DNA from 3 places in the Brevibacillus sp. HB1.3 genome. Region 1 is predicted to be linked to each of the others. Evidence: riboswitches for the same ligand, from Rfam matches in the RefSeq annotation. Region 1 holds a riboswitch; each other region holds the start of a gene.
The links. Region 1 has a riboswitch for lysine ahead of HPY31_RS19735 (amino acid permease). Riboswitches for the same ligand answer to the same signal wherever they lie in the genome.

Region 1 (3,111 bases):
GCAGTTTGGCTAGTTGGGAGCTGGGGGGGTAGGTAGCGGGAATACGAGTGGATTTGCATGTTCTACTCTCCTCACATGGATTCATGTTCAGTCGTGAAGGCAGGGAGATCATGGTTACCCTTTATCAGATGACTAGTATGAGTTGTGAGGACAGAAGGAAACGGATCTCAATTGCTTCTTTTCTATACTATCGGTTATTTTAGGGCAGTTTTTAATAGGGTGGCAAACATGAAAAAGGACTCCCGTCTAGATCACGGGAGTCCGAAATTTTTCTTCGATTATTTCGTGTATTCATCCATACTGAAGTCTACTTGTTCAAGAGGGACGACCTTGGTCTTTTGGCTGATTTTATAAGCGAGCCAAATGAGTAAGAAGAGTGGTAGGCCAATGTAAGAGACCAGGACGCCATACCAGTCGACCGTTCCCCCCATAAATGCGGAGTAGTTTTGCCCCAAAATAACGATACAGCAAATGATGAAGGCAAAAATCGGTCCAAACGGGAACCACTTTGCTCGATAAGGCAATTCGCTTAAGTCTCGACCCTGAGCGATAAACGCTTTGCGAAAACGGTAGTGACTAATGGCAATTCCCAGCCAAGCGATGAAGCCTGACATACCGGACGCATTCAAAAGCCATACGTACACTTCGCCCTCCCCAAACAGAGAGGACAGAAAAGCAAGGGCGCCGATGAGCGCAGTCAAGATCAAGGCATTGATCGGTACGCCGTTACTTGTTACTTTTGCGAACCATTTTGGTGCTTTTCCTTCTTTCGCCAAGTTCCACAGCATGCGTGTAGAGGCGTACATGCCAGAGTTACCAGCAGACAATACAGACGTAAGAATAACGGCATTCATGACGGACGCTGCAAAAGCAAAACCGGCATTTTCAAATACAATCGTAAACGGACTGATCGCAATATCCGTAAGGTCGCCACTGATCAGATTTGGATTATCGTATGGAACCAGCAACCCGATGATCAAAATAGCGAGGATGTAGAAGAGCAGGATGCGCCAAAAAATTTGACGGATGGCCTTCGGAATATTGCGGGCAGGGTCTTCGCTCTCCCCAGCTGCTACTCCAACCAGCTCTGTTCCTTGGAAAGAGAATCCGGCAATCATAAAGACACCGAGCAGAGCCATGAAGCCGCCATTGAATGGCGCGTCGCCTTTGGTGAAGTTTTGGAAGCCAACTGCTTGACCACCCATAATGCCAAAAATCATCAACACACCGACAATAATAAAGATGATAACCGTTACTACTTTAATCAAGGCGAACCAATATTCAGATTCTCCATAGGCCTTCACAGACAGGAGATTCAAGGCAAACAGCAATCCGAGGAACAAAGCGCTCCACACTATCGCTGGGGTATCCGGGAACCAATATTTCATAATGAGTGCGGAAGCTGACAGCTCGACGGCAATGGTAATCGCCCAGTTGTACCAGTAGTTCCAACCGAGAGCAAAGCCGAGAGATGGATCGACGAACCGTGTGGCATACGTCGAGAACGAACCGGAAACAGGCATAAAGGCCGCCATTTCCCCCAAGCTGGTCATTAAAAAGTAAACCATGATACTAATAGCGAGATAGGCGACTAAAGCTCCACCTGGTCCGGCGGAATGAATCGAGCCTCCACTCGCGAGAAACAATCCCGTCCCAATCGAGCCGCCGATGGCGATCATCGTCAGGTGTCGGGCTTTCAAACCACGTTGCAATTGATTTTGTGACATAAGCTGCTTGCACGACCTTTCTTGATTTTTGAGAAGGAAGGTCGGAAATTAAAAAACCGCCATAGCCAAAAAAATGGCATAGGGCGGTATCATCCAATCCCCACCAAGCCTTCACTGAAGATAGCTCACCACGTTTGCTTGGCATGCAAACGTGACAGTTCTGCCCCTTTCGAGTACAGCCCCAACCCAATCGCACAGAGACGCGATATGAGCTTCGGCGGATTTTCCTTACCTGGAGTCATTGATTTTCTCTGAATCTCGTACAGGATGATATAAAAGCCGCGACCTCTATCCTCACCGTGAAAGATGAGGATAACATGTATGAAATTATGTGATTTATCAACTATAAAGGATTGTTCGGGATTAATCAATGTGAAATTTTGTTATTCAAATGAGCGTCTGGCAGGCCAGGAGCCTTGCAGCTTGCGAATTTGGACGATTTGTCCCGTATGAAACGCATCATGCAAGACAAGACTCAGTACGTTTTGGTAAATGGGTGTATAGGTAGCTATCTGGTCTAACTCTTCATCCGTCAGCAAGGAAAGCTGTTCATGAATGTGGCGGTGGACGCTTTCCATACGCAAGAGGGTAGCTTGCCAAGCGTCTTCGTCATCGGGTCCACCCGATGGGGTGAAGGTATCATCGTTCGTCTCAGCGGAGCTAGGGAATTCGGTGCCCAAAAGACGATGCAAGAGGCGTTCTTTGTAATAAAGAAGGTGGCTGACGTTTTCCCAGATGGTGTTGGCTGCTTCTCCCACAGGGCGCCAGCTAGCCTCCGCTGCTGATACTCCGGAAAGCACTTCTTTTAGGGGTGGATACCAGTCTTCCTTGTCATACGCACATTCCCATCCGTGCAAAAGCAATTCCTTCCGATTCATACGCTTCCTCCTCGTCTGTGAAACAGATTGATGAAACGCTATAATAGCAATAAGAAACGGGTATGTAACTAGCTAATTGACTTACGATAGTTACGAATAAAGATTACCATATCCTGTATGGTCATACAAGAGAGAAAAATGAAGGGTTTCGTCAGGAGAGTGGATGGCATGGACTGGCTTTGTATTGATTTCTTAAATAGTGATTGGCGGGATTGGCGCGGTTCTGGTCGTTGGGAAAATCGCCTGGAGAACCAGGAATGGCTGTCATCCTTTTTGCAAACATACAAGCTAACCGCTCCGCTGCCGATGAATGAGGCGTATGCCGCGGCTCTTTTGCAATTGCGGGAGCGTTTGAGACGTATGCTGGAAGCCGTTGTCCGTGGAGACCGATTCCAAGAGGAGGACCTTGCGGAATTGAACAAAGTGTTGGCTCTCGCCCCTTTTCATACGCAGGTGTTGTATGTAGATGAAGAGGGCGGCTACAGGCAAAAGCAATCCAGCCAAGC
Region 2 (3,111 bases), on a different contig from region 1:
ATGAGCTCGTGAAGATGGCTACCGAGAACGCCCGTATTGCTTTGCAGGAGAAGTTCGCGCTGATGTCCAAGGACGATGCTCGTACGGTCCAAGCAGTACACAATCTCGGTCACATTTTAGGGATTCCGGTTCCTCATCGAATTGAAGCGTTTGACAACTCCAACATTCAGGGAACAGAGCCAGTGTCTGCGATGATTGTGTTTACAGACGGTCGCCCTGACAAAAAGGAATACCGCAAATTCAAGATCAAAACCGTAGAGGGACCAGATGATTACGGCTCCATGCGCGAAGTCGTTCGCCGTCGTTACTCTCGTCTGCTGAAAGAAAACCAGCCAATGCCCGACCTGATTGTGATCGATGGTGGTAAAGGCCAAATCAGTGCGGCTATGGACGTGCTGGAAAATGAGCTGGGTCTCTATATTCCCGTTTGTGGTCTGGCGAAGGATGAGAAGCACCGCACTGCTCAGCTCATGTACGGAGATCCGCCAGAGCCTATCAATCTTAGACGGGACAGCTATGAGTTTTATTTGTTGCAGCGCATCCAGGATGAAGTCCACCGTTTTGTTATTACGTTCCACAGACAATCTCGGACAAAAACAATGCTTTCCTCGCAGTTGGATGAGATCCCGGGTATTGGTGAAAAGCGACGCAAGCTGTTGTTCTCCCATTTTGGCTCGTTGAAAAAAATGCGCGAGGCCACCGTTGAAGACTTCCGCCAATTGGGGATCGGCGACAAGCTGGCAAAAGAAATCATCGGGCATCTGCGCAAGCTGGACACATAGCCAGTGTGACTTTTTGAACAACCTCTAAAAAGGAATTGATCCATTTTTAGACTCATGTTATAATCCGATTCAAACAGAATAGTTAGCCTCACTTCCATTATGGAGTGAGGTAGAGGCGCGAAAACCAAGAGTACCACCCTGAGATCGGGTATCTGTGAAGGGGACGGGAAAGGGGAATTCGCCGAAGTGTGGGGGGAAACCCGCTTTTCTCCATGCTGGGTCTGCGTTGAACAAATGCAGGACTGTCATCTGCACAATGACCAATTGTCAGATGGAGAGCTATCTCACGGTGTGTCAATGTGAGTTTTGATGGTGATAACTGTCAATCTTCGTTGTCCGCGTGTATTGGGAGGGAGGAACCGGTATGTCGAAATAGTAGGCAGCGGCAGGTCTTATTCCTTGTCGGTGCCTTTTTTGTAAAATAAAAATGCAAGACTTTTCCTTATAGAGAGAATAGTGAAAAACCATACGATATGAGATAAATACCAATATTGGATATGAGAAAAAGGGAGAGAAGCCGCATGGGGTTGATCGTGCAGAAATACGGAGGCACTTCCGTAGGTACCATTGAGCGAATTTTACGAGTTGCGGATCGAATTATCAGCTATAAAGAGGAAGGGCATGATGTGGTAGTTGTTGTTTCTGCAATGGGGAAATCTACTGACGTGTTGGTAGACATGGCCAAGCAGATTAGCGCATACCCATCCGAGCGTGAAATGGATATGCTGCTGACCACGGGGGAGCAGGTATCGATCGCGCTTTTGTCGATGGCCTTGCATACAAAGGGCTACGATGCCATTTCTCTTACGGGCTGGCAAGCTGGAATCACCACAGAGGCGATTCACGGAAGAGCACGGATCAAGCAGATTGATCCAGAGCGGATTCAATCTGAGCTCGGTCGTGGTCGTGTGGTAATCGTGGCAGGATTCCAAGGGATCAGTGACGAAGGGGAAATTACGACGCTCGGCCGCGGTGGATCGGATACATCTGCGGTTACACTCGCAGCGAGCTTGAACGCTGAGAAATGCGAAATCTTTACGGACGTGTCCGGGGTGTATACAGCTGATCCGCGAATGGTTCCAGCTGCGAGCAAGCTGGATACGATCTCGTATGATGAGATGCTGGAGCTGGCGAACCTCGGTGCAGGGGTTCTTCATCCGAGGTCAGTTGAGGCTGCGAAAAAATACAAGGTAAGGCTGGTCGTCCGCTCTAGCTTTACTGCCGAAGATGGTACGTACGTTGAGGAGGTTGCCAACATGGAAACAGGAAGAGTAGTAAGTGGAGTTGCACACGATGAAGATGTAGCCAAAATCACGGTTGTCGGCATGCCTGCCAAGGTCGGGACACTCTCCCGTCTGTTCAATACGCTGGCGGACAATCAGGTGAACGTCGATATTATTATCCAAAGCTCTTATGATGCTACTGTTACAAATATTTCTTTCACAGTTGCAGCAGATGACCTAAAAAAAGCACTGGATACACTGGACAGAAACAAAAATGAGCTTGGCTTTGAAAAAGTCGATTTCGAGGAAAGCTTGACCAAAGTATCCATTGTTGGCTCTGGAATGATCAACAATCCAGGGGTAGCTGCCGAAATGTTCCGCGTTCTGGCAGAAAAAGAAATTTCTATTAAAATGGTATCAACTTCTGATATCAAGGTTTCTTGCGTCATTCCAGCAGCTTTGACAGAGCTGGCTGTTCGCAGTCTTCATTCGGCCTATGGTCTGGATGTTGAGGAAACCGCGGTTGTGCACGGAGTATAAAAAGATAGATGCTCCCTCTCCCTTCTTATAGGTAGAGGGGGCATTTTGTTCATGACGCCACTTGTACAGAGATGCGGATGTCAGAAGGGCTTTCCATTTCGATTTTGCTGAACGCTTCTTTTTCTTTCCACTGCTCAATCATACCTGCGATGATCCCGGCTTCAAAGGAAAGACTGCATCCTAGTCTTTCTATAGACTGATAGCTAAAAATGGAATGATTGAGTGAATAGACGATCGTTTGCCCGTTCTCCTCCAGGACGTCTAGCTGGCCTAATCCAAGCCGAATAAAAGGCATAATCGGGCCTGTTGCAGATTGAATGGGGATTTGGCGGCCCATATTTTTTCCTATCCAATAGAGGATATGGTTTTCACTATCGCCTAGCAGGGTGCTAGTAAGCGTTTCGCGTAGAAGATGATAGCCAAGATAGGGCATATTCATTCTCTCTGCATAGGGAATGGTCTCTGGCGGCAATAGTGCTGCAAGCTGATCCTTCTCTTTCATATGTGCTTCCCTCCTGTCTTTACTAGATTATGAGGAGGGACACGCATTCATGACATCGGAATAG
Region 3 (3,111 bases), on a different contig from region 1:
GATGAACCAAATGCGCAGAGAGAGGTAATGGCACAATTACAGGGATGGCGTGAAGTCGTGGTTACGTACACAGAAAACTTCGGGTGGAAAAAGTTATTTCAAATGGTGCCTATCGCGGGTATTTTGTTCGGAGCGTATTTGAATCGCTCAACCGTAAAGGATGTCGCCGAAGCGGGGATGATGCTGTACCGCAAACGGCGCATCCTGGAGCGGCTGCGCGAGATTGAAAAGAGCAAGGAGATTACACAGACCACTCCTCAGCAGTAAGAGCGTAGATGAGATGGTCCTCCCATACACCGTTAATTTGCAAATAGCGTAACGATAGCCCTTCCTGGCGAAAATCGTTTTTTTCCAAGACGCGAATGGAAGCTTGGTTGCGAGGCATGACAGCCGCTTGTACCCTGTGTAGCCCAACATCCGTTAAAGCAAAGCGAAGGGCAAGATTTACAGCTAATGTTGTATAGCCTTTGCCATTGCAGGCCTGATCCATGAAGTAGCCAATCGTCGCATTTTGCCATGCGCCGCGTGCGACATTCGACAACGCTACACGTCCAATCATCTTTTCGGATTCCCGAGAGAATACGCCGAAAGCATAGGCAGTACCACGTTCAAAATCATTCTGTGCTTGCGAAATCTGTTCTTGCTGTGCTGGGAGGGTCAGAAATGAAGCGGGGCGGATCGGTTCAAATGGTTGGAGAAATTCATGATTACGCAGCCGAAGCTCTAGGAGCTCGGCTGCGTCTTGTTGGTGGAGAGGCCGTAACAGAATCTCGTCTGTATGTAGTGACATGTGATCAATCCTCCTTAAAAAGTTGGATTGATAGTATAGCATGTGCCAGAGTATTTAGGAAACATCGATTAGCCGAGCAATTCAGCAAACGATACCCCAAATGCTTTGCAAGTTTCCACTTCTTTTGCCGTAGGAGAAAGCTCGATTTTCAAACCTTCCAGAGGAGTTTCCGCGCCACGCTCACGCGCCTTTTTCAGCAAAATATCAACAGCTGCACCGACATGCTCGTAAGCGGAATCGCAAGAGCCAAAAGCAACAACCTTTTTCCCGCTGAGGTCAATATCGTCCATTTCCTCATAAAAATCCAGGCATTCATCTGGGAGTTCGCCATCGCCCCATGTGTAGGCACCAAGCAAGATTCCGTCGTAAGCCTCGAGTTCTTTTGCATTCGCGTCCATCACTTCTTTTATCTCCAGCTCAGCACCAGTTGAACGAATACCTTCTGCAATTGCTTCAGCAATTTCCTGTGTATTCCCTGTCATGCTCGCGTATACCATCAAAATGCTCATAAAACGTAAACCCTCCAGTTGGATAATGAGTATCATTCTCACAAATAAAATTAATGAAAATGAGAATCGTTGTCAATAACTTTTTTCATCTTGCCACGTTTCATTGATTTTGGTAGAGTTAAATAAAATTAATATAATGTACACTAAATAGAGGTGCGCCGAAGAAGAGTAAGCCTTTTCGCAATCTGCCAGGGGGCAGGAGAAGGAAGAAAGGCTAAAGCGCCGAAGCTTATGCTATGCCCCTACGTAGCACAGGCTGGGGTGTCTCATGAAAAATGGACATCCTGTCACAAGGGACCTGACATCTTTTTGTGGAGCGCTATTTATGATTTGCTTACGTAGTATCAAAAGCAATGAGATAGCGAATGCACTCATTGCTTTTTTTGATTTACCATGCTGTTATTTTGAGGAGGATGTAACAATGAACATGATGGATGCTAACGAAATTATCGCGTTTATTCAAAAAAGCGAAAAGAAAACACCTGTGAAGGTATATGTGAAAGGGAACCTGGAGGGAATCGACTTTGGTGCGAGCTCCAAAGCCTTCATTACTGGTCCGACAGGTGTTGTTTTTGGTGAATGGAAAGAGATTGAGCCAGTTCTCGCTGCTAATGCAGACAAAATTGAAGATTATGTAGTAGAAAGCGATCGTCGCAACTCCGCCATTCCATTGCTGGATACAAAAGGGATTCAAGCGCGTATTGAGCCAGGCGCAATTATCCGTGACCAAGTGACAATCGGTAACAATGCCGTCATCATGATGGGTGCTTCCATTAACATCGGTGCAGTGATCGGTGAAGGTACGATGATCGATATGAATGTTGTAGTAGGTGGACGTGGAACCATCGGGAAAAACTGCCACATCGGCGCTGGATCGGTTATCGCAGGCGTTATCGAGCCGCCGTCTGCACAGCCAGTTGTTGTCGAGGATGATGTTGTCATCGGAGCAAATGCTGTCATTCTGGAAGGTGTACGCGTAGGAAAAGGTGCTGTTGTAGCAGCAGGTGCTGTCGTCATTGAAGATGTACCTCCATACGTAGTCGTTGCGGGAACACCTGCACGTGTGATCAAGCAAATCGATGAAAAAACTCGTTCCAAGACAGAGATCAAGCAGGAGCTACGTCAGCTGTAAGGGAGAGAGTGCACATGGACTGGCGTTCGCTCGATGAACAATATATCGTCTCCTCTTATAAAAGACTTCCGATTGCCATAGAGAAAGGCGAAGGAAATTACTTGTACGATACGAACGGGAAGAGTTATCTCGACTTGTTTACTGGACTCGCGGTAAATGTTTTGGGGCATTCGCATCCGCGCATTGTACAGGCTCTGCGTGAGCAGGGAGAGCGCTTCTTGCATATTTCCAATGTATTTTTAAACAAGCCGGCTATTCGATTAGCGGAGCGTTTGGTTGCGAACAGCATCAGCGGTAAGGTGTTTTTCACCAACTCTGGTGCTGAGGCCACAGAGTCTGCGATCAAGCTGATTCACAAATGGACGAAAAACGAGGGAGCAGGTCGTGAAGGCATCGTTGTTTTACGCAACAGCTTTCACGGGCGAACACTTGGAGCAGTGCGTCTGACGAGGCAGGCTCACGTCTATCAAGACTTTCCTCAGCCAGCTTTTCCTGTTTATGAACTGGATGTGGAGGACACGGCAGGATTGCGAGCGATTTGCCAGGAGGCAAGACCCGCTGCGGTCCTTATGGAGCCAGTATTGGGTTCCGGCGGTGTCGTGCCGCTAACAGAAGCGTTCTTGCGAGAGGTAGCTGCCATCTGTGAACAAGAAGGCATGCTCTTTGTCATGGACGAAATC

Region 2: another riboswitch for lysine. It lies ahead of HPY31_RS11055 (aspartate kinase); the one in region 1 lies ahead of HPY31_RS19735 (amino acid permease).
Region 3: another riboswitch for lysine. It lies ahead of dapD (2,3,4,5-tetrahydropyridine-2,6-dicarboxylate N-acetyltransferase); the one in region 1 lies ahead of HPY31_RS19735 (amino acid permease).

Annotation. Positions count from the first base shown of each region.
Region 1 is NZ_JABMIT010000008.1:227,373-230,483, reverse strand. It holds gene HPY31_RS19740 (hypothetical protein) at 1-59, opposite strand, end outside; gene HPY31_RS19735 (amino acid permease) at 279-1,727, opposite strand; lysine riboswitch at 1,841-2,026, opposite strand; gene HPY31_RS19730 (DinB family protein) at 2,111-2,605, opposite strand; gene HPY31_RS19725 (CGNR zinc finger domain-containing protein) at 2,774-3,111, shown strand, end outside.
Region 2 is NZ_JABMIT010000004.1:124,942-128,052, reverse strand. It holds gene uvrC (excinuclease ABC subunit UvrC) at 1-782, shown strand, start outside; lysine riboswitch at 885-1,072, shown strand; gene HPY31_RS11055 (aspartate kinase) at 1,304-2,545, shown strand; gene HPY31_RS11050 (YslB family protein) at 2,595-3,047, opposite strand.
Region 3 is NZ_JABMIT010000003.1:148,322-151,432, forward strand. It holds gene HPY31_RS08295 (EcsC family protein) at 1-267, shown strand, start outside; gene HPY31_RS08300 (GNAT family N-acetyltransferase) at 242-790, opposite strand; gene HPY31_RS08305 (flavodoxin) at 859-1,299, opposite strand; lysine riboswitch at 1,440-1,629, shown strand; gene dapD (2,3,4,5-tetrahydropyridine-2,6-dicarboxylate N-acetyltransferase) at 1,721-2,431, shown strand; gene HPY31_RS08315 (aspartate aminotransferase family protein) at 2,446-3,111, shown strand, end outside.